2 regions of the Streptomyces sp. NPDC093544 genome follow, and region 2 is predicted to be linked to the other one. Evidence: predicted binding sites of a transcription regulator. Region 2 holds the regulator's gene; the other holds the start of a gene.
What was found. The regulator HrcA, encoded in region 2, represses chaperone genes, less so after heat shock. The targets are predictions, from matches to a motif close to TTNGCACTCNGNNNNNCNGAGTGCNAA.
Positions count from the first base shown of each region.

Region 1: a site for HrcA is predicted at 3,958-3,984, ahead of groES (co-chaperone GroES). Genes of this name have one in related genera too.

Region 1 covers NZ_JBFBEA010000013.1:23,670-38,080, reverse strand. Annotated here, with positions in the region: gene AB0N66_RS20860 (MOSC domain-containing protein) at 29-697, shown strand; gene AB0N66_RS20855 (SDR family oxidoreductase) at 875-1,648, shown strand; gene groL (chaperonin GroEL) at 1,749-3,371, opposite strand; gene groES (co-chaperone GroES) at 3,505-3,813, opposite strand; gene AB0N66_RS20840 (polysaccharide deacetylase family protein) at 4,048-4,824, opposite strand; gene AB0N66_RS20835 (polysaccharide deacetylase family protein) at 4,821-5,684, opposite strand; gene AB0N66_RS20830 (class I SAM-dependent methyltransferase) at 5,790-7,007, shown strand; gene AB0N66_RS20825 (RNA polymerase sigma factor) at 7,018-8,304, opposite strand; gene AB0N66_RS20820 (Arc family DNA-binding protein) at 8,334-8,540, opposite strand; partial or broken gene AB0N66_RS20815 (transposase) at 8,569-9,723, shown strand; gene AB0N66_RS20810 (YciI family protein) at 9,913-10,269, opposite strand; gene AB0N66_RS20805 (MFS transporter) at 10,310-11,797, opposite strand; gene AB0N66_RS20800 (helix-turn-helix domain-containing protein) at 11,850-12,527, shown strand; gene AB0N66_RS20795 (hypothetical protein) at 12,565-12,744, opposite strand; gene AB0N66_RS20790 (LCP family protein) at 12,780-13,865, opposite strand; gene AB0N66_RS20785 (hypothetical protein) at 14,017-14,268, opposite strand; gene tsaD (tRNA (adenosine(37)-N6)-threonylcarbamoyltransferase complex transferase subunit TsaD) at 14,265-14,411, opposite strand, start outside.
Region 2 covers NZ_JBFBEA010000025.1:105,074-119,484, forward strand. Annotated here, with positions in the region: gene AB0N66_RS32540 (AMP-dependent synthetase/ligase) at 1-1,440, shown strand, start outside; gene AB0N66_RS32545 (response regulator) at 1,462-2,043, opposite strand; gene AB0N66_RS32550 (HAMP domain-containing protein) at 2,056-6,297, opposite strand; gene AB0N66_RS32555 (ATP-binding SpoIIE family protein phosphatase) at 6,400-8,439, shown strand; gene hemW (radical SAM family heme chaperone HemW) at 8,502-9,734, shown strand; gene AB0N66_RS32565 (DUF3097 domain-containing protein) at 9,867-10,679, opposite strand; gene AB0N66_RS32570 (MBL fold metallo-hydrolase) at 10,725-11,462, opposite strand; gene hrcA (heat-inducible transcriptional repressor HrcA) at 11,646-12,662, shown strand; gene dnaJ (molecular chaperone DnaJ) at 12,663-13,802, shown strand; gene AB0N66_RS32585 (nitronate monooxygenase) at 13,937-14,411, shown strand, end outside.

The sequences.
Region 1 (14,411 bases), on a different contig from region 2:
TGACTCCCTATCGCCTACCGTGGTCGTCATGAAGCTTCTGTCGCTGAATCTCGGCCGGGCGCAGGCCGTCGAGTACACGGACCAGGCCGAGGGCGTGACCGGCATCGACAAACAGCCGGTGCCGGGTCCTGTGCGGGTCGCGGCGCCCGGGCCCAAGGGGACCGGTGGGAGCGGCCTCGTCGGGGACGCGGTGTGCCACAAGCGGTTCCACGGCGGGGATCACCAGGCCGTGTACGCGGTCGCGCGCGAGGATCTCGACGACTGGGAACGCGAGCTGGGCCGGACGCTGCGCTCCGGCTCCTTCGGTGAGAACCTCACGACGCAGGGAGTCGACGTGTCCGGGGCCCGGATCGGGGAGCGCTGGCGGATCGGGCCCGAGGTGGTCCTTGAGGTCACCTGCGGGCGCATCCCCTGCCGGACCTTCCAGGAACACCTCGGTGAGAAGGGGTGGGTGAAGCGGTTCACCCAGAAGGGGGCACCCGGCGCGTATCTGCGTGTCGTCGAGCCCGGCGAGATCCGCTCCGGCGACCCGATCGAGATCGTGTACAGGCCGGACCACGACGTCACGGTCGCCCTCCAGTTCCGTGCGGTCACGACCACGCGGGAACTGCTGCCGCGACTGCTGGACGCGGGCGAGTCGCTGCACCCGGAGTCGCGCGCGATCGCCGAGAAGTACGTGGCGTCGCTCGGCGTCTGAGGACCTGTCCGGGCAGCGGATGCGCAGGCGGTCGCGCACCCCGTGTCCCGGCGCCTGAGGACCTGTCCGGGCAGCGGATGCGCAGGTGGTCGCGCACCCTGCGCGGAAGTCGCGCGGCGCGCGCGGGCGTTGGGGCGCGGGGCGTCGGACCACAGTTGAGGTCATTAACCTTGCGCCATGACAACGGCTCTGATTACTGGATCGACCGCGGGTATCGGCGCCGCCTTCGCGCGGCGTCTGGCGGCTGACGGGCACAACCTCGTGCTGGTGGCGCGTGACACCAAGCGGCTGGGCGAGCAGGCGACCGAGCTGCACGACCGGCACGGCATCGAGGCGGAGGTGCTGACAGCTGACCTGGCGACCGACGACGGCATCGAGGCGGTCGTAAAGCGGCTGAGCGACCGCAAGCACCCAGTCGACCTGCTGGTCAACAACGCCGGCTTCGGCAACAAGGGCCGCTATCTCGACGTATCGATGGCGGATGAGCTGACGATGCTCAAGGTGCACTGCGAGGCGGTGCTGCGGCTGACCTCGGCGGCGACCGAGGCCATGCGGGAGCGCGGCCGGGGCGGGGTCGTCAATGTCGCGTCGGTGGCGGCGTTCGTGCCCCGGGGGACGTACGGGGCATCCAAGGCGTGGGTCGTGCAGTTCACGCAGGGCGCGGCGAGGGATCTGGCCGGCAGCGGTGTACGGCTGATGGCGCTGTGCCCCGGATTCGTGCGCACGGAGTTCCACCAGCGCGCCGGCATGGGCACGGACAACATCCCCAACTGGATGTGGCTGGACGCCGACAAGCTGGTCGCCGCCGCGCTCACGGACCTGGCCCGCGGCAAGAGCCTGTCGATTCCCGACCCGCGCTACAAGGCGCTGATGGGTGTGGTGAAGGTGACGCCGCGGGCGTTGCTGGGCGGGGTCACGTCGAGGACCGGGCGGAAGTACGGGCCCCAGTAGGGCCGACAAGACCAGTGGGAGCGGCAGGACCGGAGCCCGTAGCGCACGGGAGAAGCCCCCGTTCCCTGCGGGAACGAGGGCTTCTTCGGAAGCTGGTGCCTCAGTGCGAGTGGCCGTGGCCGTGGCCCGCGTCGGCCTCTTCCTCGGCCGGCTTCTCGACGACCAGGGTCTCGGTCGTGAGGAGCAGGGAGGCGATGGAGGCGGCGTTCTCCAGGGCGGAGCGGGTGACCTTGACCGGGTCGATGACGCCGGCCTTGACCAGGTCGCCGTACTCGCCGGTGGCGGCGTTGAAGCCCTGGCCCTTGTCGAGCTCGGCGACCTTGGAGGTGATGACGTAACCCTCCAGGCCGGCGTTCTCGGCGATCCAGCGCAGCGGCTCGACAGCGGCCTTGCGGACGACCGCGACACCCGTGGCCTCGTCGCCGGTCTTGCCGAGGTTGCCCTCGAGGATCTTGACGGCGTGGACGAGCGCGGAGCCACCACCGGAGACGATGCCCTCTTCGACCGCGGCGCGGGTCGCGGAGATGGCGTCCTCCAGACGGTGCTTCTTCTCCTTGAGCTCCACCTCGGTGGCGGCGCCGACCTTGATCACGCACACGCCGCCGGCCAGCTTCGCGAGGCGCTCCTGCAGCTTCTCGCGGTCCCAGTCGGAGTCGGTGTTCTCGATCTCGGCCTTGATCTGGTTGACGCGGCCCACGACCTCGGAGGAGTCGCCGCCGCCGTCGACGACCACGGTGTCGTCCTTGGTGATCGTGACACGGCGGGCGGTGCCCAGCACGTCCAGACCGATCTGATCGATCTTGAGGCCGACCTCTTCGGCGACGACCTGGCCGCCGGTGAGGGTGGCGAGGTCGCCCAGCATCGCCTTGCGGCGGTCGCCGAAGCCGGGGGCCTTCACCGCGACGGCGTTGAAGGTGCCGCGGATCTTGTTCACGACCAGGGTCGACAGGGCCTCGCCCTCGACGTCCTCGGCGATGATCAGCAGCGGCTTCGAGGCGTTTGCCTGGATGACCTTCTCAAGCAGCGGCAGCAGGTCCTGGATGGAGGAGATCTTGCCCTGGTGGATGAGGATGTACGGGTCCTCCAGGACGGCCTCCATACGCTCCTGGTCCGTCACGAAGTACGGCGACAGGTAGCCCTTGTCGAAGGCCATCCCCTCGGTGAACTCCAGCTCCAGACCGAAGGTGTTGGACTCCTCGACGGTGATGACACCGTCCTTGCCGACCTTGTCCATCGCCTCGGCGATGAGCTCGCCGACCTGGCTGTCCTGAGCGGACAGACCGGCGACGGCCGCGATGTCGGCCTTGTCCTCGATCGGACGGGCGGTCGCGAGGAGCTCCTCGGACACGGCCTTGACCGCGGCGTCGATGCCCTTCTTGAGGAGGGCGGGGGACGCGCCGGCGGCGACGTTCTTGAGGCCCTCGCGTACGAGCGCCTGGGCGAGCACGGTGGCGGTGGTCGTACCGTCACCCGCGATGTCGTTGGTCTTGGTCGCCACCTCCTTCACCAGCTGGGCACCGAGGTTCTCGTACGGGTCGTCGAGCTCGACCTCGCGGGCGATGGTGACGCCGTCGTTGGTGATGGTGGGAGCGCCGAACTTCTTGTCGATGACGACGTTGCGGCCCTTGGGGCCGATCGTCACCTTGACCGTGTCGGCAAGCTTGTTGACGCCGCGCTCGAGGGCGCGACGGGCGTCCTCGTCGAACTTCAGGATCTTCGCCATGGGAGCGATTCAGCCCTCTCGAAACTCTGGAAAATCTGGGGAGAACGAACGGCGCCCCCGACGCCCGACTACTTGCGGTCGCGGGGGGCCAGGGGCGCAGTTCACTACAAAACCGGTTGGGAACCGGGGTGAATTACTTCTCGATGATCGCGAGCACGTCGCGAGCCGAGAGGACGAGATACTCCTCGCCGTTGTACTTCACCTCGGTGCCGCCGTACTTGCTGTACAGCACGATGTCGCCGACAGCGACATCGAGCGGAAGACGGTTACCGTCCTCGAAACGGCCCGGGCCCACCGCAAGGACGACGCCCTCTTGGGGCTTCTCCTTCGCGGTGTCCGGGATGACCAGGCCAGAGGCCGTGGTCTGCTCGGCTTCGAGCGGCTGGACCACAATGCGGTCCTCGAGCGGCTTGATGGCAACCTTGGAGCTGGTGGTCGTCACGATCCGACCTCCCCCTTCGGAGATCTCACGGGGTTAACTGTCTGAGGTGGCGACCAGGTGGACCCGTCGTCGCGGGAGCCGGATCTACCTGTCGTCATTGGCACTCTCCAGGGGGGAGTGCCAGACCCGAGACTATGACTGCGATTAGCACTCGGTCAAGCGGAGTGCCAACGCGGCGCCTGGCGACCCGTGAAAATCACAGCCCCTGGATGCCCGCGGATACCCCTGAATACGTCAGAGGTAGTCCTCCAGCCGCGCCGCCGTGAACCCCTCCGCCTGGACCCGGCGCAGCAGTCGGACCGTCGCCTCCGTGAGGTTCGGTTCGTCGAAGCCGGACAGGATGTCGCCGGTCTGCAGCGGCGCGTCGTCGCCGGCGTCCCGCCCTCGTACGACGGCCGCGATCCCGCAGTCCGCGGCGGCACGCAGCGTGGTGGTGTCGTACGTCCCGTACGGGGGCCGCAGGAAGCGGGGGCGGATGCCGAAGCGCTGCTTGAGCTTGTCCTGCTGGCCGCAGATCTCGGCGCGCTGGCCGACGTACGGCAGGCCTCGCAGGGAGGGGTGGTCGAGGGTGTGGTTCTGCACGGTCGCACCGACCGCCCGCAACCGCGCGAAGTGCCCGTACCCCGGCCCGACCACACTGTCCGTGAGGAACATGCTGACCGGCAGCCGCAGTTCACGGACCATGTCGACGAACCGCGGATCGCGCTCGGCACCGTCGTCGTACGTCAGGAAGACCACCTTGTCGCGGGTGGGCACGCGGTCCACGACCGGCGCGAGGCCCGGGCCCGCGGCGGGCGCGGCCCGGGCGGACGGTTTCGGTGCGGGGGCGAGCGGCACGGACAGCCCCCAGCGGCGGTACGTCGCCAGGGTCGGCCCGTGCGAGCGCGCCTTGCTCACCTCGTGCGCCGCCTTCTTTCCCAGCCGTTCGATCGGGTCGACGGACTGGGCGCAGCCGGACAGCAGCACGCAGGCGAGCAGTCCGGCGACGATCCCGCAGGGCCGCGGTCTCACAAGTAGTCCTCGATGCGGGCCACCGCGTACCCCTTGTCGGTCACCATCTTCATGAAGCGGCGGACCATGTCGGGCATCGTGCCTTTCCAGTCCTCCTTGCCGCGGAAGTGGGTGAGGACGATGTCGCCGGGATGCAGATCGCGGTCCCACTCGCGGTACTCCCAGTGGTCGACGAAGATCTCCTCGTTCCACAGCGGGGCGGCCTTGATACCGCAGGACTTGGCGGCGCGCAGGGTGTCCTCGTTGTAGTTGCCGAACGGCGGGCGGAAGAGCGTCGGGCGCTTGCCGAACTGCTTCTTCATCACGTCCTGCATGCCGCAGATCTCGCGCTTCTGCTGCTCGTAGGAGAGTCCGGGCAGGTAGGGGTGGTGGAGGGTGTGGTTGTTGAGTACGACGCCACGGTCGCGCATCTTGCGGAAGTACCCGTAGTCCTCCTTGACCAGGTAGTCGCTGAGGAAGGCGGTGTACGGGATCTTCAGGTCGCTCATCATCCGCAGGAACGCCGGGTCCTTCTCGGCGCCGTCGTCGATGGTGAGGAAGATGACCTTGTCCTTGGTGGGGATGGTCGTGAAGACCGGCGGCAGATCCTCCCCGTCCTCGACCTCGAAGCCGTCGCGGAACTCGATGACCGGCTTCTTCGCCGGGGGCGCCGGCGCGGCGAGCGGCGTCCTGGCCAGGCCCCAGCGCTTGACCGCGGCGGCTTGTGCGGCCTTCGCGAGGCGGAGCTTGGCGGCGGCGTCGAGGGCGGGCGGCGCCTGACGGCCTGGCGCCGGTTTCACGGACCTGGAGTCGGCGCCGCCGGCGCAGCCGGTCACGAGGGCGAGCGCGGCGATGCCGACGCGGGCAGCCGTCAATTTCATACCGTTTTTGTAATTTTGTCTTACTGATCGCATGGCGCCGGATCCTCGCAGGGCAGAGCCCGTACGAGGCCACGACACCGCGGCCGGACGCACACCGTCCACCGACTGGCCCACAATGGCCCGGTGAACGACCTGGATCCGCCGTCCCCCCTCGCCTCCTTCGCCGACCTCCTCACCCCCGAGGGCCGCGCCCTGCTCGACGAGGTGCGCGGCACCGATCCGGCGCGGGAACTGGCCGTCGCCACCCGACTGCGCCGCGAGCACCCCGCCGAACTGGTCTCGGCGGCCCTCGGGCAGGCGCGGCTGCGACAGCGGGCAGCGGCGAAGTTCGGGGCCGGGGACGCGGAGCGGATGTTCTTCACCCCCAACGGGGTGGAGCAGTCGACCCGTACGACCGTCGCGACGCATCGCGCGCAGCGGCTGCGCACCCTCGGCGTCCGCTCGGTCGCCGACCTCTGCTCCGGCATCGGCGGTGACGCGATCGCGCTCGCCCGCGCCGGGATCCGGGTCCTCGCCGTCGACCGGGACCCGCTGACCGTGGCGGCGGCGCGCGCGAACGCCGACGCGCTCGGCCTCGCGGACCTGATCGAGGTGCGCGAGGCGGACGTCACCGAGGTGGACGTGTCCGCGTACGAGGCCGTCTTCGTGGACCCCGGGCGCCGGGGAGGCCGCGGCCGGATCTTCGACCCGGAGGCTTACTCACCGCCCCTGTCGTGGGCCGTCGGCGCCGCCTCGGACGCTCCCCTCGCCGCCCTGAAGATCGCTCCCGGTATCCCGCACGAGGCGATTCCCGCAGAGGCGGAAGCCGAGTGGATCTCGGACGGCGGCGATGTGAAGGAAGCGGTGCTGTGGTTCGGCACCGAGCCGGGGCTGGTGCGGGCCACACTGCTGCCGGGGCCGCGCGAGGTGCGGGGACGCGGGCTGCCGGACCCGGCGGTGCGAACCGTCGGGCCCTATCTGTACGAGCCCGACGGCGCCGTCATCCGTGCCCATCTGGTCGCGGAGGTGGCCGAGGAGCTGGACGGCGGGCTGATCGACGAGACGATCGCGTACATCACGGCGGACAAGGCGCGTGCGACCCCGTACGCCGCCGGTTACGAGATCACCGATCAACTCCCCTTCGGCGTGAAGAAGTTGAAGGCGCTGCTGAGGGAGCGGGGGGTGGGCGTGCTGACGGTGAAGAAGCGGGGGTCGGCCGTCGAGCCGGAGGAATTGCGGCGCAAGGTTCTGCCGAAGGCACAGGGTCCGCATTCGGCGACGGTGTTCCTGACCCGGGTCGCGGGGGCGCCGACGATGCTGGTGGGGCACCCGCTGACGGTCTGACCTCGGCGTCTCAGGACTGCGGCGGGTCCAGCTCACGGATCCGCGCCCGCAGCAGCTCCCTCTCCTGCTCGTTGCGCGTCAGCGCGATCGCCCGTTCGAACTCCGCCCGCGCCTCAGCCGTACGCCCGAGCCGGGCGAGCAGATCACCGCGGACGCTGGGCAGCAAGTGGTAGTCGCGGAGGGCGGGTTCGGCGGTGAGGGTGTCGATGATCTCCAGGGCGGGCGCCGGGCCGTCCACCATCGAGACGGCGACCGCGCGGTTCAACTCGACCACGGGAGACGGGGATCGGGCGGCCAGGAGGCCGTACAGGGCGGCGATCTGTCGCCAGTCGGTGTCCTCGTACGCGTACGCCTGCGCGTGACTCGCGGCGATGGCGGCCTGGAGGGCGTACGGGCCGGGGCCCGTGGTGGTGACGGCGTTCGCGCGGCCCAGGGCGGCGAAGCCTCGGCGGATCAACATGCGGTTCCAGCGGCGGCGGTTCTGGTCCTTGAGCAGGACCGGCTCGCCCGACGGACCGGCGCGGGCGGTCGCGCGTGACGCCTGGAGCTCCAATAGGGCCACGAGGCCGTGCACTTCGGGTTCTTTGGGCATCAACTCGGCCAGCACGCGGGCCAGTCGCAGGGCGTCCTCGCACAGGGCGGGGCGCAGCCAGTCCTCGCCCGCGGTGGCCGCGTACCCCTCGTTGAAGATCAGGTAGATGACCTCGAGGACGGACCCGAGGCGCGCCTCCCGCTCCGGGCCGTACGGCACCTCGAAGGCGACGCCCTTCGTCGCCAGTTTCCGTTTGGCGCGCACGATGCGCTGGGCGATCGTCGCCTCGGGGGCGAGGAAGGCACGGGCGATCTCGGGGGTGGTCAGGCCCCCGAGCAGCCGAAGGGTGAGCGCGATGCGGGCCTCGGCGGAGAGGACCGGGTGGCAGGTGGTGAAGACGAGCCGCAACAGGTCGTCGTCGATGTCGTCCGGGTCGGCGGGTTCCTCGAAAGGAGTGGTCGTGTCCAGGTCACGCCCGATCTCCGCCAGCTTGGAGGCATACCGCTCCCGGCGGCGTACGAGATCGATCGCACGGTGCTTGGCCGTGGCCGTGAGCCAGGCGCCCGGGTTGTCCGGTACCCCGTCCCGCGGCCACTGCTCCAGCGCCGCGACCAGGGCGTCCTGCGCCAGCTCCTCAGCGATGCCGACGTCGCGGACGATGCGGGTGACGCCGGCGATGACGCGCGGGGACTCGATCCGGAAGATCGTCTCCACGGTTTCGGCTGCGTCGGACACGGGCGCGGTGATGGGGGGCTGCTGTTTCACCTTAGTTTCCTCGCAGGCTGCCCGGTCCCTTAGCGCCGGGGTGAATGCGAGCCCCTGCGGAGCAGGGCGGGTATAGCCGAATCGCCGCCGGGCGATTCGGTGTCCACGTAGACGGTGGCGAGCCCGACCTCAAGCAGGTAGATGATCTCGGAGTTGAGAGACCGCCGGTCGGCAGCCGCCTGGGTGTCCAGCCGTTCGCGGAGTTCGTCGGGGAGGCGTACGTTCAGCTTGTTCATGGCCCCATTGTAGGGCTAGCGTGGGGCCATGGCCAGGTTCCGGATATACCCCGACGCGCAGCAGGAGCAGCAGATGCTCGAACACTGTGCGTCCGCCCGGTACGTGTGGAACCTTGCCGTCGAGCAGCATTCGCACTGGTCCAAGGGCCGGAAGGCCGCTCCGGGCTTCGCGGAACAGTGCAAGCAGCTCACCGCAGCGCGCCGCGACAATGACTGGCTGGCGTCGGGGAACGCGGATGTGCAGCAGCAGGCGTTGAAGGACTTCGCCAAGGCCAAGGCCGCGAAGTTCAACTCGGGGTTCGGTGAGCCGACCTGGCGCAAGAAGTTCACGCATGAGGGTTTTCGGGTCATCGGGACCGACCGCGTTCCGGAGTTCAACGACGACGGCACGGCAAGGATCAGTCCGAAGACCGGTAAGCAGGTCATGAACCGGTCAGTCGTGGTGCAGGGGCTCAATCGCAGGTGGGCTCAGGTCAAGGTGCCCGGATGTGGCTGGGTCCGGTTCCGCCTCAGCCGCGCCGGGCTGCCGCAGGCGAAGACTTTCCGTGTGACCTTCGGCAACGGCCAGTGGCACGTCGCCTTCGCGATCATCCCCGAGCCGATCGCCGCACCCGGTACGGGTGAGGTCATCGGCATCGACCGGGGCGTGAAGATCACTGCCGCACTGTCGGACGGCCGCAACCTCAACTGCCCCCAGTTCACAACTCGGGAGCGGGCGCAGATCCGCAAGCACCAGCGCAGGGCCGCACGCGCCCCCAAGGCCAGCCCCGCCAAGACGGCCGAATATTCCAAGGTCGCCAAACTCAAAGCCCGTGAGGCGAACCGCCGCAAAGACTGGTGCGAGAAGAACAGCACCATGCTCGCCCGTACCTACGATCTGGTGCGGTTCGAGAAACTGAACATCAAAAACATGACGCGCTCAGCGAAGGGAACCGTCGAGGAGCCGGGCAAGCGGGTCCGCCAGAAGGCCGGGCTGAACCGGGCGATTCTCGCCCAGGGATGGGGCCTGCTCCGGCAACGCACCGAACACAAGGCCCCCCACCGGGTCGAAGACGTCCCCGCCCCCTACACCTCCCTGCGGTGCAGCGAATGCGGATGGATCGACAAGAACTCGCGCAAGAGCCAAGCCGAGTTCGTCTGTTCGTCCTGCGGTTTCACCTGCAACGCAGACACAAATGCAGCAACCAACGTCGCGGCAGGACAGGGCGCAAGCCCCGGGCGCTCAACCCGTGCCGGAGGGGCGACAACGGCCACCCGCCGTTCGAACGCCCGTGAACCTCAACCCACCTGGGTTGAAATCCCCCTCTGTCAAGAGGGGGAGGATGTCAAAGCCCCCCATCAGACACCCGGCGGCCGTAGGCCAAGGAACCGCTCAGCCCTCCGCGATCTCCCGCACCTCGGACGTGACCGTCCAGTGCTCCTCGTGGACCCTGAGGAAGCGCTTGGTCCACTCGATCGCCTCGGCCTTGTCCTTGGCCTGGATGAGCGCGTAGCCGCCGACGACCTCCTTGGACTCGGTGAACGGGCCGTCGGTGACGGTCAGTTCACCCTTCTCCCAGCGGACCCGGGTGCCCTGCGAGGTGGGCGTGAGCCCGGCGGTGTCCAGCATCACGCCCGCCTTCGTCATCTCCTCGATCAGCTCCCCCATCCGCTGCATCAGCTCGGGGCTGGGGCCCTCGGCGGGGGCATTGGCCTCGTCGATACGGACCATCGACAGGTAACGCGGCATGGTGACTCCTTCAGCAGCGGGCGGGGACAGTCCCTGCCTCTCACTCATGCGTCGAACGGGAGACGCCTGTCTCGACACTGTCTCCGGAAACTTTCGAGATTTCTTCCCCAGGGAGCGTTTTCGCAGGTCGCAGCCGCCGTTGCGGCTTCCCGTGCAGCACGGCGGCCGCCACGGACGCCGCGGCCAGCAGCCCGGAGGTCAGCCAGAAGGCCGCCGAGAACCCCTGCACGCGCCCTGCGGGACCGGCTCCCGTCGCGCTCGCCGCGACCGTGACCAACACCGCGAGCCCCACGGCTCCGCCGACCTGACGCGAGCTGTTGAGCAGCCCGGAGGCCATCCCGGTCTCTGGCGCGGCCACCCCCGTCGTGGCGGCAGTCCCCACCGGTACGAAGCACATCCCGATGCCGACACTCGCCACGGCGGACGGCCCGAGCACCGACAGCCAGAAGCCTCCGTCGACCGCCACGGCAAGCGCGAACCACGCGAACCCGGCCGCGCCCAGCAGCCCGCCCGCCACCAGCAGCGCCCGCGCGCCGACTCGCCCCATCAGGCGGGTGGCGAGGGCCGAGCCCACGACGATGCCCGCGCAGAACGGCAGGAACGCGTACCCGGTGGCCGTGGGCCCATACCCGAGCACCTGCTGCATGTAGAGCGAGGTGAAGTAGAAGGCGGCGATCTGGCCCGCCGACATCAGCAGGGTGAAGACGTTAGCGGCGAGCACCGGGCCACCGGCCAGGATCCCGAGTCGCAGCAGCGGGCGCCGTACGCGCGCCTCCGTGATGGCGAAGGCGCCGAAGAGCAGGACCGCCCCGGCGAGGGTGCCGAGGGTCGGTCCGGCCGTCCAGCCGGACGCCTGCGTGCGAACCAGTCCGAAGACGAGTGCGGTCGTCCCGGCCGTGACCAGCAGGGCGCCCGCCAGGTCGAGCCGCTCCCTCGTCCCCGTATGCCGGTCGGTGGGGACGGCGTACCGGGCTACCGCCAGGGCGGCGATCACCACCGGCACGTTGATGAGCATGACCGCGCGCCAGCCCGCCCAGTCGGTGAGCAGGCCGCCCGCGAGCACCCCGACCGCACCGCCGACCGCACCGGCCGCGCCCCACAGCCCGAGTGCGCGTGAACGGGCCGCCCCCGCCGGGTAGTTGGCGGTGATGAGGGCGAGCGCGACGGGGGCCAGACAGGCAGCGCCGACACCCTGCACGGCGCGCGCGGCAATCAACTCCCCCGGCGAGCCGACGAGTCCGCCTGCGAGGCTCGCGGCGCCGAAGACCGCGAAGCCGCCCATGAGCACCCGTCGCCGGCCGACGATGTCGGCGAGCCGCCCGCCGAGCATGAGCAGGCCGCCGAATGTGAGCGCGTAGGCGTTGACGACCCAGGTCAGCGACTCGCCGCCGAATCCGAGGTCGCTGCCGATGGCCGGCAGCGCGACATTGACGACGGACATGTCGAGCGAGACGAGGAACTGCACGGCGAGGAGTACGGGCATGAGCCCGGCTCGCCAACGAGCTTGCTGTATCTGCGAGTTCACCATGCGAGGCAGGTTACTATACGCGTATAGAAATTCAACGGGGGAGAATGCTCCCGTGGCAGAAAAAGGGAGTGCGGAGCGCGGGCCCAAGACAGTGGGGCGCCCGCGCCGCATCGAGGCATCGCAGATCGTCGACGTGGCCCGGCGGATCATCCGGGAGGAGGGCGTCGACGCCGTCTCCATGCGCCGGGTTGCCAAGGAGGTCGGCACGACGCCGATGGCGCTCTACCACCACGTACGCGACAAGGACGAGTTGCTGATGCTCACCCTGTCCGGCATGGCGGCCACGGTCCCGCGCCCCGCGCTGCCCGAGGACCCGCGCGACCGAGCCCTCGCCACCGCCCTCCACATGCACGCGGTGCTGCGCAGCATGCCCTGGGTGGTCGAGGTCCTGGGTCTCGGCGACCTCACGGACAGGGGCGCGCTGTGGATGGTCGAGGAGATCATCGCCTCCGCCGTCGCCTGCGGTCTCACTCCCGACGAGGCGGTCCGCGCGTACCGCACCATCTGGTACTGCGTGTACGGCGACCTCGTCTTCCGCCGAGCCGTCGACCGCCGGGCGGCGGAGCCGGACCGCAAGCGGCACTTCCCCGCCCTGCTGAAGGACGAGGACGCTGCTGAACTCCCCTACCTGACAGCCCTGTCGGACCGGTGGGAGGACCTGACGGAGGGGTACGACGTGACGGTGCAGCTGCGGGCAGTGGTGGACGGGGCGCTGCGGCGGGACTCCTAGACGTCCGGGGCCTGACTGGAGCGCTGCCGGAGTTTGCTCAGTCGGCGAAGTCCTTCAGATTCTCGGTGACCAGGGTGAAGCCGACGGAATCGGGCAGCTCGATCGCGGCGCCGAAAGGCCGAGCGGTACCCGAGCGGTATGTGCCGTCTTCCGGATCTGAATACACCGTGACAGCCGCAGCCTCCCTGTCGATCAACAGGTAGCCGGCGATACCCATGGCCGCGTAAGCAGTCCCCCGAAAGGGCCACGCCGTCACCTGAGCGACTCCCACAGCTCGCTCGCCTCCGGCTCGTTCGCCACCACCCTGTTCGGGTCCGAGGCCGCCGTCACCACCGGCATCGTGACCGTCTTGAGCGCGTCCGAGGGCAGCGACCTCAGGCTCTGGCCGAGGCTCATCAGCTCGGTCAGCGAGTCGAGGCCGGTGTCTGTCGTGAGGCTGCCGGTGACCGTGTCGGCGACCTTGTAGAGCTTGGCGGGGTCGGTGAGCAGGTCGGTCGCGGAGATCTGCTCCAACAGGGCCTTCACCAGCGTCTGTTGGAGGCCTATGCGGCCCAGGTCGCTGCCGTCGCCTATGCCGTGCCGGGTGCGGGCGAGGGCCAGCGCCTGGGCGCCGTCGAGGTGGTGCTCGCCGGCCTCCAGCTTCAGGTGGCTGTCCTCGTCGTCGATGTCCTCGTCCGTCGTGACCGTGACGCCGCCGAGCGCGTCCACGAGGTCGGCGAAGCCGGAGAAGTCGATCTCGATGAAGTGGTCCATGCGGACGTTCGTGATCGACTCGACCGTCTTCACGGCGCAGACCGGACCGCCCACCGAGTACGCGCTGTTGAACATCGAGCCGTACGCCACCGAGGTCGTCCCGCCGGAGGAGGTGGGGCACGACGGGCGGGTGACCAGGGTGTCGCGCGGGATGCTGACCACCGTGGCCGCCGTACGGCCCTCGTCGATGTGGAAGACCATCGCGGTGTCCGAGCGGGCACCCGCGCTGCTGCCGCCGCCCAGCGCCGCGTTCTCGTCACCGCTGCGGGAGTCGGAGCCGAGGACCAGGATGTTGAGCGCCCCGCTGGGGAGCGGGGTCGCGGACGCCGAGGCGGAAGCGCCTGCCGAGGGGGTCGACACGACCTTCGGCGGGCGGTCGTCGCCGAGCGCGCTGTTGATGTCGACGCTCCTGATGTTCTGGTTCAGGTGCCAGTAGATCCAGCCCGCCCCCGCGGCGGAGAGTACGAGGGCGCCGGCGAGCACGATGCCGGCGGCTTTCAGCAGGCCACGCCGCCGGCCCCCGCGTCTCCCGACGCCCTCGTTGTCGTCCCCGCGCTCGTCTTCAGAAGTCACGCGGAGGAACATAAGTCCGAATTATTACGAGCAGGAACCTCTTCTGGGGTTTCCTTCGGAAAATCTCAGACTTCTCAGGCGTGCCTAAGACCCGAACGCGAAAAACTCAGCCCAGTGTCACGCCCGGAAGCCCAGCCTGAAACGGAGGCATGCCGGACAGGCGTCAGGACACCGACTCGAACCGCCACCGATGGACGGCTCGGCCGACCAACTCACCGTCCGGCTCCGGCAGTTCGGGCAGCTCGGCGTCGTAGGGCGCGTCCCACCACGTGATGACGAGCACACGGTCCTGCGGCGCCCGGAAGATCTCCTGACGCAGTGGCGGAGCCGCCAACTCCTGCTCCCGCACCCAGTCGAGCAACTCCGCGCCCCGCCCGGAGACGGCCCGCGCCTCCCACATCAGCGCGACGCTCACGGGTACAGGTTCTCCTTGCTTACCTCATGCACGTGGTCGTGAGAATGCGCGTCGTCATGAGAATGCCCGCGCCCCGGCACATGCGTGTCCGTCACCGGCAGCGACGAATCCGCCGACAGATCCCAGTCGGAGGCGGTCCGGTT
Region 2 (14,411 bases):
CTGACGCATGTCGTGGTGATCGACCCCGCGGGCGTCGAGAGCAGCGACTGGGTTCTCACCCTCGCCGAGCTGGAGACCCGCGGCGCCGCCTACCTGGAGAAGAACCCCGACCTGATCGAGGAGAAGGTCGGCGCGATCACCTCCGACCAGCTCGCGACGCTCATCTACACCTCCGGCACCACCGGCCGCCCCAAGGGTGTCCGCCTGCCGCAGGACAACTGGTCGTACATGGCGAAGGCCATCGCCGCGACCGGACTGCTGGGCCCCGATGACGTGCAGTACCTGTGGCTGCCGCTCGCACACGTCTTCGGCAAGGTGCTCACGTCCGGTCATATCGAGATCGGGCACGTCACCGCCGTCGACGGCCGCGTGGACAAGATCATCGAGAATCTTCCGGTGGTGCAGCCGACATACATGGCGGCCGTGCCCCGCATCTTCGAGAAGGTCTACAACGGGGTCGCGGCCAAGGCGCGGGCCGGTGGCGGCGCCAAGTACAAGATCTTCCAGTGGGCGGCCCAGGTCTCGCGCGAGTACGCGAAGGCCAGCCAGGACAACTTCCGCCGCACCGGAACCGCCTCCGTCCCCTTCGCGCTCGGCGCCAAGCACAAGGTCGCCGACGCGCTCGTCTACGCCAAGATCCGCGAGGCCTTCGGCGGCAAGCTGCGCGCCTGTGTGTCGGGCAGTGCGGCCCTCGCGCCCGAGATCGGCTACTTCTTCGCCGGCGCCGGGATCCACATCCTGGAGGGGTACGGCCTCACGGAGTCCTCCGCCGCCTCCTTCGTGAACCCCGGTGAGGCCTACCGCACCGGCACCGTCGGCAAGCCGCTGCCCGGCACCGAGGTGCGCATCGCGGACGACGGCGAGGTCCTGCTGCGCGGCCCCGGCATCATGGAGGGCTACCACGGGCTGCCCGAGAAGACCGCCGAGGTGCTTGAGCCCGACGGCTGGTTCCACACCGGTGACATCGGCGAGCTGTCCCCGGACGGCTACCTCAGCATCACCGACCGCAAGAAGGACCTCATCAAGACCTCGGGCGGCAAGTACATCTCGCCCGCGGAGGTCGAGGGCCAGTTCAAGGCCGTCTGCCCGTACGTCTCCAACATCCTCGTCCACGGCGCCGACCGGAACTTCTGCACCGCGCTGATCGCACTTGACGAGCCGTCAATTCTCGACTGGGCCAAGGAGAACGGGCTGGAGGGCAAGTCGTACGCCGATGTCGTCGCCGCGCCCGCCACGGTCAGCCTCATCGAGGGGTACGTCAAGGAGCTCAACGAGGGTCTCCAGCGCTGGCAGACCATCAAGAAGTTCCGGCTCCTGCCCCGCGACCTCGACGTCGAGCACGGCGAGGTCACGCCGAGCCTGAAGCTGAAGCGGCCGGTTGTCGAGCGCGAGTACAAGCACCTGATCGACGAGATGTACGCGGGGTCGCGCGAGGCATAAGTCACCCGAGGGGGCGGGGAGTTACAGGCCGCGCCCCCTCCGCATCTCCCGGAGCAGCTCGTCCATCCGCCGTACCTGGTGGCGCAGTTCGGACACATTCTGCGGGCTGTCGGCCGACATGTACGTCTCGATCTTCTTGAGGCGGCCCGCGAGTTCGGCGAACAGTTCCTGTTCGCGGGCGAGCATGCGTTCCAACTGCTGGTTCTTGCGGTGGAGTTCGAGGAAGACGGTGACCTTGGCGCGCAGTACCCAGGGGTCGAAAGGTTTCGTCAGATAGTCGGCGGCTCCGGTCGCGTACCCGCGGAAGGCGTAGCCCGCGTCCGCGTCGGTGCCGGTCAGGAAGATGATGGGGACGTCCTTGGTCTGGTCGAGCCGCTTGATGTTCGCGGCGGTCTCGAAGCCGTCCATGCCCGGCATCCGGATGTCGAGCAGGATGACGGCGAACCGCTGCCGCAGCAGGGCCTTCATCGCCTCCTCGCCCGAACGCGCGCGCACCAGAGGCTCGTTGAGGGATCCCAGGACGGCCTCAAGGGCGATCAGATTGTCCTCCATGTCGTCCACCAGGAGGATGCTGGCGCGCTCGTCGGTTTCCTCAGCGCTCATGGTGACTGTGCCTCACTCAGTCGTCGGCGGGATCGCGGGCTCCCCTGATGTGCTCGGTCCCGGTACAACGGGTCCAGCGGTCTCTGTGGCGGCGTCCGGCCGCCGGTCCTCGTTCGCGCGCTCCGGGTTCCCCAGGTTCTCCGGCGCAACCGGGATGCCCGTGGATCCGGTGCTCGCCCTGGTCCGCGGGTCGAGGAGTGCGCAGACGACGGTGAGCAGTTGGTCTACGTCCACCGGCTTGGGTACGTAGTCGTCGGCGCCCTGCGCGATGGACTTGTCGCGGTCTCCCGGCATCGCCTTCGCGGTGAGCGCGACGATGGGCAGGTCCGTCCAGCGGGGGGTGCGGCGGATGGCGGAGATCGTTTCGTAGCCGTCCATCTCCGGCATCATGATGTCCATCAGGACGAGTTCGACGTCGGGGTTGCGCTCCAGTGTCTCGATGCCCTCGCGGCCGTTCTCCGCGTACAGGACGGGCATGCCGACGCGGCCCAGTACATGGGTGAGTGCGAAGACGTTGCGGATGTCGTCGTCCACGATCAACACCCGCCGCCCCGGCAGAACTTGTCCCGCCCGGCCGGACTTCCACGCCTCCAGTTTGGTGGGCGTGGGCCAGGTGTCGTCCGTGTCGTAGGCGGCGTACGGCTCGGTGGACAGCTCGGGTACGGGCGGGTCGTGGTCCTCGTGGGTGGGTCCGGTCGCCTCGTGCCCGGGGCTGATGACGGGGACGTACAGCGTGAAGGTGGACCCCCTGCCGGGCGTGCTCTCGGCGACGATCCGGCCGCCGAGCAGTCCGGCGATCTCCCGGCTGATGGACAGGCCGAGGCCCGTGCCGCCGTACTTGCGGTTGGTGGTGCCGTCGGCCTGCTGGAACGCCTCGAAGATCACCGGGAGCTTCTCCGGGGCGATGCCGATGCCGGTGTCGGATACGGCGAAGGCGATCACGTCGTCGCTGTTCTCGCGGGTGTGGACGTGGTCCGGGTCCTTGAGGCGCTCGACGCGCAGTTCGACCCGGCCGGTCGCGGTGAACTTGATCGCGTTGGAGAGCAGATTGCGCAGGATCTGCTGGAGCCGCTGCTCGTCCGACCACATCTCCCGCGGTACGTCCTCGCGGACGGCCACCTCGAAGGCGAGCCCCCTATCGAGGGTGAGCGGGCGGAACGTGGCGTGGACGTAGTCGAGCAGTTTGATGAGGGGGAGTTTCTTGGGGCGTACGTCCATCCGGCCGGCCTCGATCTTCGAGAGGTCGAGGATGTCGTTGATGAGCTGGAGCAGGTCGGAGCCCGATCGGTGGATCGTGGTCGCGAACTGCACTTCCTGGTCGGAGAGATGGCCGTCCGGGTTGTCCGACAACAGGCGGGCGAGGATCAGCAGTGAGTTCAGCGGGGTGCGCAGTTCGTGCGACATGTTCGCCAGGAACTCCGACTTGTACCGGGAGCTGGTGGCCAACAGGGCTGCTTTCTCCTCCAGTTCGGCGTTCGAGCGCTGCAACTCGGCCTGTTGCGACTGGAGTTCGTCGGAGCGGTCCTGGAGCTGGACGGCGAGGCGCTGGGACTCGCCGAGCAGGGACTCCGTGCGGGAGTTGGCGATGATGGTGTTGATCGCGACGCCGATGGTGTTCACGAACTGGTCGAAGAAGGCCAGGTGGACGTCGGAGAAGCGGGAGAACGAGGCGAGTTCGATCACGCCGAGGAGCTTGTCCTCGAAGAGGATCGGGATGATGACGACGCTCGCGGGGGCGGCCTCGCCCAGACCGCTGTTGATCTTGATGTAGTCCGGCGGGGCCTCCTCGACCAGGATCCGCTTCTTCTCTCGCGCGGCCTGCCGGACCAGCCCGTGCACCGGCATGCCGCCCGTGTCGACGGTCGCGCCCTGCGCCGAGCCGTACCCGGCGATGAAGGCGAGCCCCTTGGCGGGGATGGCGGTCCGCAGGGTCTCCTCCTCCGGGTCGGCCAGGAAGAAGGCGCCGTACTGAGCGTTCACCAGTGGGGTCAGCTCGCGCAGGATCAGGTCGGCGACCTCCATCAGGTCGCGGTGGCCCTGCATCAGCGCGGCGAGGCGGGCGAGGTTCGACTCCAGCCAGTCCTTGGCGCGGGTGGTCTCACGGAGGTTGGCCACCATCAGGTTGATGTTTTTCTTGAGCTCGGTGACCTCGCCCTTGGTCTCCACCGTGATGGCGCGGGACATGTCGCCCTGGGCCACCGCGGAGGCCACTTCGGCGATGGCGCGGACCTGGGTGGTCAGGTTCAGTGCCAGCTCGTTCACGTTCGTCGTCAGGCGCTTCCAGGTGCCGTACACGCCCTCGACCCTTGCCTGGCCGCCGAGTTGGCCCTCGGAGCCGACCTCGCGGGCGACGCGGGTGACCTCGGAGGAGAAGGAGGAGAGGGTGTCGACCATCGTGTTGATCGTCGTCTTCAGCTCCAGGATCTCGCCGCGCGCGTCCACGTCGATCTTCTTGGAGAGGTCGCCCTGGGCGACGGCGGTGGCGACCTGCGCGATGTTCCGGACCTGTGAAGTGAGGTTGTCGGCCATGTAGTTGACGTTGTCGGTCAGATCGCGCCAGACGCCGGAGACGCCGAGGACCTGGGCGCGACCGCCGAGACGTCCGTCCGTGCCGACCTCGCGGGCCACCCGGGTCACCTCGTCGGCGAAGGCGCGCAGCTGCTCCACCATCGTGTTGACGGTGTCCTTCAGCTCCAGGATCTCGCCTCGGGCGTCGACCGTGATCTTCTTGGAGAGGTCGCCGTTCGCGACGGCCGTGGTGACCTGAGCGATGTTGCGGACCTGGGAGGTCAGGTTCAGGGCCATGAAGTTGACGTTGTCGGTGAGGTCTTTCCAGACCCCGGACACGCCGCGCACCTGAGCCTGGCCGCCGAGGTTTCCTTCGGTGCCGACCTCGCGGGCGACGCGCGTCACTTCGTCGGCGAAGGCGGAGAGCTGGTCGACCATGGTGTTGATGGTCGACTTGAGCTCCAGGATCTCGCCCTTCGCCTCGACGGTGATCTTTTTGCCGAGGTCGCCCTGGGCCACCGCCGTGGACACCAGGGCGATGTTGCGGACCTGCGAAGTCAGGTTGTCCGCCATGAAGTTGACGTTGTCGGTGAGGTCTTTCCAGACCCCGGAAACCCCGCGGACCTGCGCCCGGCCGCCGAGGTTGCCCTCGGTGCCGACCTCGCGGGCGACGCGCGTCACTTCGTCGGCGAAGGCGGAGAGCTGGTCGACCATCGTGTTGATCGTCGACTTCAGTTCGAGGATCTCGCCCTGCGCGTCGACGGTGATCTTCTGGCTCAGGTCGCCGTTGGCCACGGCCGTGGTGACCTGAGCGATGTTGCGGACCTGCGAGGTCAGGTTCGAGGCCATGAAGTTGACGTTGTCGGTGAGGTCTTTCCAGACCCCGGACGCGCCGCGCACCTGCGCCCGACCGCCCAACTGCCCTTCCGTGCCGACCTCGCGGGCGACGCGCGTCACTTCGTCGGCGAAGGCGGAGAGCTGGTCGACCATGGTGTTCACGGTGAGCTTCAGTTCGAGCAGCTCGCCGGTCGCCTCGACGGTCACCGTGCGGGTCAGGTCGCCGCGGGCCACCGCCGTCGTCACCAGGGCGATGTCCCGGACCTGGGCGGTCAGCCGGGACGCCATGGTGTTGACCGCCTCGGTCACGTCCCGCCAACTGCCGGACAGACCGGTCACCTTGGCGCGGCCACCGAGCCGTCCCTCCGTGCCGACCTCGCGCGCGACGCGGGTCACCTCGCCGGTGAACAGGGACAGCTGGTCCACCATCTTGTTGACGGCCCGCCCCAAGCGTCGCAAGTCTCCCCGGAGTTGACGGTTGCCGTCGTGCAGGTCGACCCGCTGGGTCAGATCGCCGCCGGCCACCGCGTCGAGGACGCGTGTCGCGTTCGCGGCGGGTGCGACCAGGGCGTCGAGCAACTGGTTCACATCGTTGACCCGCGTCGTCCAGTTGCCCTGGCCCGGGCTCGCCGAGAGGCGTTCGTCGAGGCGGCCGTGCCGCACCAGGTCCCGGCGGACGCGCTGCACCTCGGAGTTGAAGTGGGAGCTGCGGTCCATGATCTGGTTGAACACCGTGCCGAGATCGGCCACCACGCCGTCGCCGGTCTCCGGCAGCTTGCCGAAGTCACCATCGCGTGCGGCGGTCATCGCGGCGAGCAGCGGGCGCAGATCCGATGCCCGAATCCGACCGTCGATCTCACCGTCGATCCGACCGTCTTCGAGCACACGCATACCACTGTTCTCAGCCATGGCGGCCCACTTCGGTAACTCGGCGCTTATGGGCACAGTCAGTCTGTCACTGTGTCCGCATCGGCTGAGGCCAATTGTCCGAACTGCTCAGGGAGCCGCACCGTGGGGGCCATTCCGACGCAACGGGAGTCCAAGGCGCGTGCGCCCGATGCGCCCGCGCACCACCGCGCCGGTCACGAAACGGTTGTCCGCACCTCACTGCCCGGCACCCCGCTCGCGCCCGGAGCTGCCCGCGACTTCGTGCGCGCCGCACTCGCCGAGTGGGTCGAACTCGCCCCGAACGGCGCCGAGATGATCGACGACCGGCTCGTCGACGACGCCGTCGTGGTCGTCAGCGAACTCGTCACCAACGCCGTTGTGCACGCGGGCACCGACGTTGAGCTGGCATGCGGCATCGAGAGCACGGACGAGGGCTCGCCGGGCCCGCTGGTCATCGAGGTGTCCGACCACCACGCCTCGCGCCCGATACGCGACGACAACGTCGAACGGCCTTACGGCATACCGGAGTACGGGCGTGGCCTGCGGCTCGTCTCGGCGCTCTCCGACGCCTGGGGGATCACGTACCGCACCGGAGTCAAGACCGTCTGGGCGCGGCTGCCCGTGGGTGGAAGCGGCCTGGGCGTGGGCGGCGAGGTGATCTCGGGCGTCGACAGGATCGTGGAAGCCGGCGAGAGGGCAGAGGTGTACGCCGGTGAACAGGCCCTGGAACGCGGGGTCCGGGTGGCCGAGATACTCGCCCCCGAGCTGAGGCGCAGCACCCGGCAGGACCACGACTGGCTCGACCGCGGCGCCCTCTCCTTCCTCGCCGAGGCCTCCGAACTCCTCGCCGGGCAGCTCGACGAGGACCTCGTCGCCGCGCTCGCCGGACAGCTGATCGTGCCGCGCCTCGCCGACTGGTGCGCGGTGTGGCTGGAGGACGAGGCCACCGACCGGGCCGGCGGTCTCGGCCTCGCCCTGGGGCCCCGTCTGGCCCGCGTCTGGCACGGCAGCGAGAACCGCATCGAGGACCTGCGCCGCGCCCTGGAGAAGGACCCGCCCCGGTTGCCTGATTCGGTGCGCTCCCGGGCCGTGCCTGTGCCATGGCCTGGGGAGGCGCTGGCTTCAGGTGGGGGGCATGAGGCGAGTGAGGCGGGTGGGAGTGAGGTCGGCCTCGGGAGTGTGGTGGGTGGGCCCGGCGTGAGTGGAGCGGCACTCGCGTATCGGCTGGTCGCGGGTGGGCGGCCGCTGGGGACGCTCGTCATCGGGCGGGCCGGGCCGGCCGGTTTCCCCGACGAGATCACGGGACTCGTCGAGGACCTCAGCCGGCGGATCGCCCTCGCCATCGGCGCGGCCCGCCAGTACGCGCGTCAGGCCACCATCAGCAGAGTCCTCCAGCGCGGCCTGCTGCCCGGCGCCGTCGCCGAGATCCCCGGGGTGCGCAGCGCCCTCGTCTACGAGCCGCTCGACAAGGGCGGGCCCAGCGGAGACTTCTACGACCTGTTCCCGGCCGGTGACGGGCGCTGGTGCTTCGTCGTGGGCGACGTGCAGGGCAAGGGGCCCGAGGCCGCCGTCGTGATCGGACTGGCCCGGCCCTGGCTGCGGCTGCTGGCCCGCGAGGGGTACGAGGTCGCCGACGTCCTCGACCGCCTCAACAGGCTCCTGCTCGACGACGCGACGGAGGCGGCGGACGCGGCGGCCCGCTCGCTCGTGGCGGCGGGCGGGCCCGGGCTCGGCACCGACCCAGGACCGCAGACGCGCTTCCTGTCCATGCTGTACGGCGAATTGGTGCCCTTCGACGGCGGAGTGCACTGCACCGTCGCCTCCGCCGGGCATCCGCTGCCGCTGCTCCTCGGCCCCGACGGCGACGTACGCGAGGTGGCCTGTCCGCAGACCCTCCTCGGCGTCTTCGAGGACGCGACCTACGTCTCCGAGACCTTCGAGCTGTACGCCGGCGACACCCTGCTGTGCGTCACGGACGGCGTGACCGAGCGCCGCAGCGGGCCCCGCCAGTTCGACGACGACGACGGCCTCGCCGCGGCCCTGACCAGCTGCACCGGCCTGAGCGCCGAACTCGTCGCGGAACGGATCCGCAGGCTGGTCCACGAGTTCGGCGCCAAGGCGCCGGAGGACGACATGGCGCTGCTGGTCCTCCAGGCGGAATAGGCGGAATAGGCGGAACAGCGGGCCGTAAGGAGTTCCCGCGGGCGTACGGGACAATGGAAGGTATGCCTTCCGCACTCCCCGACGGTGAGCCCGTCCCCGACGACGGGGCGCTGCCCGCGCACGCCCTGGCCGGGGCCGCCGACCGCCCCCTCGGGTTCTATCTCCACGTGCCGTACTGCGCGACGCGCTGCGGCTACTGCGACTTCAACACCTACACGGCGACCGAGCTGCGGGGCACCGGAGGCGTGCTGGCCTCCCGTGACAGCTACGCGGAGACGCTGATCGACGAGGTCCGCCTCGCCCGCAAGGTGCTCGGCGACGACCCGCGTCCCGTCCGTACGGTGTTCGTCGGCGGCGGTACGCCGACTCTCCTGCCCGCCGACGATCTCGTACGGATGCTCGCCTCGATCCGTGACGAGTTCGGGCTCGCGGACGACGCGGAGATCACGACCGAGGCGAACCCGGAGTCCGTGGACCCGGCGTACCTGGCGACCCTGCGGGCCGGCGGCTTCAACCGGATCTCCTTCGGTATGCAGAGCGCCCGGCAGCACGTGCTGAAGGTGCTCGACCGCACGCACACCCCCGGGCGGCCCGAGGCCTGTGTCGCCGAGGCCCGCGCGGCGGGCTTCGACCATGTGAACCTCGACCTGATCTACGGCACGCCGGGGGAGTCCGATGACGACTGGCGCGCCTCGCTGGAAGCGGCCCTCGGGGCCGGGCCCGATCACATCTCCGCGTACGCGCTCATCGTCGAGGAGGGCACGCAGCTCGCGCGGCGGATCCGGCGTGGGGAGGTGCCCATGACGGACGACGATGTCCACGCGGACCGGTATCTGATCGCCGACGAGGTGCTCGCGGGGGCGGGCTTCGACTGGTACGAGGTGTCCAACTGGGCCACCTCCGAGGCCGGGCGCTGTCTCCACAACGAGCTGTACTGGCGTGGCGCCGACTGGTGGGGTGCCGGGCCTGGTGCCCACAGTCACGTGGGCGGGGTGCGGTGGTGGAACGTGAAGCATCCGGGGGCGTATGCCGGGGCTCTGGCGGCGGGGAGGTCGCCCGGGGCGGGGCGTGAGCTGCTCTCCGGGGAGGATCGGCGGGTGGAGCGGATTCTTCTTGAGCTGCGGTTGCGGGAGGGGTGTCCGTTGTCGCTGCTCCGGCCGGAGGGGCTGTCCGCCTCGCGGCGGGCGTTGTCCGAGGGGCTGCTGGAGAACGGGCCGTATGACGACGGGCGGGCCGTTCTTACGCTGCGGGGGCGGTTGCTGGCGGATGCGGTGGTGCGGGATCTGGTGGACTGAGGTGGGGGGGTTCGCCCCCTCCGCCCCTGCCCGTCCCGTATCTGGGGGCTCCGCCCCCAGGCCCCCGTATCGCGCTGAACGCGCTCGTCCTCAAACGCCGGACGGGCTGAAAGACCTCCTGCACCGGACGGGCTACGAAGCCTCTTGTGCCGTCACGAAGTCGATCAACTCCTCCACCCTGCCCAGGAGTTCCGGCTCCAGGTCCTTGTAGGAGCGTACGTGGGACAGGATGTGCTGCCAGGCCGCGCCCGTGTTCTCGGGCCAGCCCAGGGCGCGGCAGACGCCTGTTTTCCAGTCCTGGCCGTGGGGGACGCGGGGCCAGGACTTGATGCCCACGGAGGACGGCTTCACGGCCTCCCAGATGTCGATGTACGGGTGGCCGACGACCAGGGCGTGGTCGCTGGTGACCGAGTCGGCGATGCGGGATTCCTTGGTGCCGGGGACCAGGTGGTCGACGAGGACGCCGAGGCGGGCGTCCGGGCCCGGGGCGAAGTCGGCGACGATCGCGGGAAGGTCGTCGATGCCCTCCAGGTACTCGACGACCACGCCCTCGATGCGCAGGTCGTCGCCCCAGACGCGTTCGACGAGCTCGGCGTCGTGCCGGCCCTCCACGTAGATCCGCCCGGCCCGCGCCACCCGTGCCCGCGCACCGGGCACCGCGACCGATCCGGAGGCGGTGCGGGAGGGACGTACGGGCGCCCCTGCCGCAGGGCGGACCAGCGTCACCACCTTGCCCTCCAGGAGGAAGCCGCGCGGCTCCAGCGGGAACACCCGGTGCTTGCCGAAGCGGTCCTCCAGCGTCACGGTGCCCGCCTCGCAGCGGATCACCGCGCCGCAGAAGCCGGTGCCGGGCTCCTCGACCACCAGACCGGGGTCCGCCGGGACCTCGGGCACGGGCTTGGGCTTCTTCCACGGCGGGGTCAGGTCCGGAGAGTACTGGCGCATTCGGATGACGATAGGAGAAGCGGGGCCGTCATGGCGTACGGCCTCCTACGACACGCCGAAGCGGGCCGCCAGCGTGTCCCGTTGGGCCCGGACGAACCCCGCGTCGACCACCGCTCCGTGACCGGGCACGTACACCGCGTCCTCCCCGCCCAGGGCGAGCAGCCGGTCCAGCGCCGCCGGCCAACGGGAGGGGACGGCGTCGGGGCCCGCCTGGGGTTCGCCCGACTCCTCCACCAGGTCGCCGCAGAGGACGACCGCGGGCCCCGACGGCGATCCTGGGACCAGGACCACCAGGTCGTGGGCGGTGTGGCCGGGGCCGATGTTCGCGAGCAGGGCCTGTGTGCCGCCGCCCAGGTCGAGGGTTCGCTCGCCGAGCACGTGGTGACGGGGGCGGACCAGCAGATCGGCGGCCTCGGCTGCCTCCCGCGGGTCCAGGCCGTTGCGTACGGCGTCCGCGCGCAGTTCCTCATGGCCGTGCGCGAGGACCGTGTCCAGGCCGACCGCCCCGAACACCTCCACGTCCGCGAAGGCGGCCGCGCCGAAAACATGGTCGAAGTGTGCGTGGGTGAGCGCGAGATGCGTCACCCGGGACTTGTCGCCGAGCAACCCCCGCGCCTCGGAACGCAACTGCGCGCCCTCCCGCAGGCTCGACCCCGCGTCGATCAGCAGGGCGGCCCCCTCGCCGACCACAAGACCGACCGTGCAGTCCCAGCCAGGAAGCCGCCGCCGTCCTACCCGCGGCCCCACCCTCTCCCACCCCGCCTCTTCCCAAGTCACGCTCATGGGCAGACGCTAACGGCGAGGACGCTGTCGGCACGACCGCGCGGGGCCCGCCCTTGCCGGGGGCGTACCTCCCCGCCGTACACTGGCCGGGGAAACGCTGGCACTCGCACGAGCTGAGTGCCAGGGGGAGAGTCCGGGAAGCGTCCGGGAAGACCACGGCGACGACATCTGGAGGTGCGCGCGATGCTCAGTGAACGCAGGCTCGCAGTGCTGCGCGCCATCGTCCAGGACTACGTGGGGACGGAGGAGCCGGTCGGTTCCAAGGCCCTCACCGAGCGGCACCAGCTCGGGGTCTCCCCGGCCACGGTCCGCAACGACATGGCCGCCCTGGAGGACGAGGGGTACATCGCCCAGCCGCACACCAGCGCCGGGCGCATCCCCACCGACAAGGGCTACCGGCTCTTCGTCGACAAGCTCGCGGGCGTCAAGCCGATGACCGCGCCCGAGCGGCGGGCCATCCAGAACTTCCTCGACGGCGCCGTCGATCTCGACGATGTGGTGGGACGTACGGTGCGGCTGCTCGCGCAGCTCACGCGGCAGGTCGCCGTCGTGCAGTACCCGTCCCTCACGCGTTCGACCGTGCGGCACGTGGAGCTGCTGTCGCTGGCTCCGGCCCGCGTCATGCTCGTCCTGATCACGGACACCGGCCGGGTCGAGCAGCGCTTGATCGACTGCCCGGCGCCGTTCGGGGAGACGTCTCTGGCGGATCTGCGCGCGCGGCTCAACAGCCGGGTCGCGGGGCGTCGGTTTTCGGACGTTCCGCAACTGGTGCAGGACCTGCCCGACGCCTTCGAGGCGGAGGACCGCGGTACGGTCGCGACAGTGCTCTCCACCCTGCTGGAGGCACTCGTCGAGCAGACCGAGGAGCGGCTGATGATCGGCGGCACCGCCAATCTCACCCGCTTCGGACATGACTTCCCTCTCACCATCCGGCCCGTACTCGAAGCGCTGGAGGAGCAGGTCGTGCTTCTCAAGTTGCTTGGTGAGGCCGGGGATTCGGGCATGACCGTACGGATCGGTCATGAGAACGCGTATGAGGGACTCAACTCCACGTCCGTCGTCTCAGTCGGCTACGGTTCGGGCGACGAGGCAGTAGCGAAACTCGGCGTGGTCGGACCGACCCGCATGGATTACCCCGGCACGATGGGAGCGGTACGAGCGGTGGCACGGTACGTCGGACAGATCCTGGCGGAGTCCTAAGTGGCCACGGACTACTACGCCGTACTCGGCGTGCGCCGCGACGCGTCCCAGGACGAGATCAAGAAGGCGTTCAGGAGGCTCGCGCGCGAGCTGCACCCGGACGTCAATCCCGATCCGAAGACGCAGGAGCGCTTCAAGGAGATCAACGCCGCCTACGAGGTGTTGTCGGACCCGCAGAAGAAGCAGGTCTACGACCTCGGCGGCGACCCGCTGTCCCAGGCGGGCGGCGCGGGCGGCCCCGGTGGCTTCGGCGCCGGTGGCTTCGGGAACTTCTCGGACATCATGGACGCCTTCTTCGGTACGGCGTCGCAGCGTGGCCCCCGGTCACGTACGCGGCGTGGCCAGGACGCCATGATCCGGCTCGAGATCGAGCTGGACGAGGCGGCCTTCGGCACCACGAAGGACATCCAGGTCGACACGGCCGTCGTCTGCGCCACCTGCAACGGTGAGGGCGCGGCGCCGGGGACCTCGGCGCAGACCTGTGACATGTGCCGCGGTCGCGGTGAGGTGTCGCAGGTCACGCGGTCCTTCCTCGGCCAGGTCATGACCTCGCGGCCCTGCCCGCAGTGCCAGGGCTTCGGGACCGTCGTCCCGACCCCGTGCCCGGAGTGCGCGGGCGACGGGCGTGTGCGGTCGCGTCGGACGCTGACCGTCAAGATCCCGGCCGGTGTCGACAACGGCACCCGGATCCAGCTCGCGGGCGAGGGCGAGGTCGGCCCTGGCGGCGGCCCCGCCGGCGACCTGTACGTCGAGATCCACGAACTCCCGCACACCACCTTCCAGCGGCGCGGCGACGACCTGCACTGCACGGTCACCATCCCGATGACCGCGGCCTCCCTCGGCACCAAGGTGCCGCTGGAGACGCTCGACGGCATGGAGGAGATCGACATCCGTCCGGGCACGCAGTCCGGGCAGTCGGTCCCGCTGCACGGGCGCGGTATCACGCATCTGCGGGGCGGCGGGCGCGGTGACCTCATCGTGCACGTCGAGGTGATGACGCCTTCGAAGCTCGACGCCGAGCAGGAGCGCCTGCTGCGCGAGCTGGCCGTGCTGCGCGGCGAGGAGCGGCCCATTGGGCAGTTCCAGCCGGGGCAGCAGGGGCTCTTCTCGCGGCTCAAGGACGCGTTCAACGGTCGCTGAGGACCCAGCATCGGGCCTCTGAACTGGGCCTTCTCGCCCTGGGCCGGACCGGCCGGGGCGGGAGGGTGCGGGTGTCCTATGCCACGTGGAAGGCTCGATTCGGACTTGTTCGGAGGACGTGACAACATGCCGTCATGTCCTCCGCACTGACCGATCTCTTCCCTCACCCGATCGTGCAGGCCCCCATGGCGGGCGGAGTATCCGTCCCGCATCTCGCGGCCGCCGTGTCCGAGGCCGGTGGGCTCGGGTTCCTTGCCGCCGGGTACAAAACCGCCGACGGCATGTACCAGGAGATCAAGCAGCTGCGCGGGATCACGAGCCGTCCCTTCGGCGTGAACCTCTTCATGCCGCAGCCCGAGTACGCGGACAAGGCAGCCGTCGAGGTGTACGCCCACCAGCTCGCCGGTGAGGCCGCCTGGTACGAGACCGAGCTCGGCGAACCGGACAGCGGCCGCGACGACGGCTACGACGCCAAGCTCGCGGTCCTCCACGACAACCCGGTGCCGGTGGTCTCCTTCCACTTCGGCATCCCCACCCGCGACGTCCTGGACTCCCTCGCCCAGGCCGGCACCCTCACCCTGGTCACCGCGACCACGGCCGAGGAAGCGC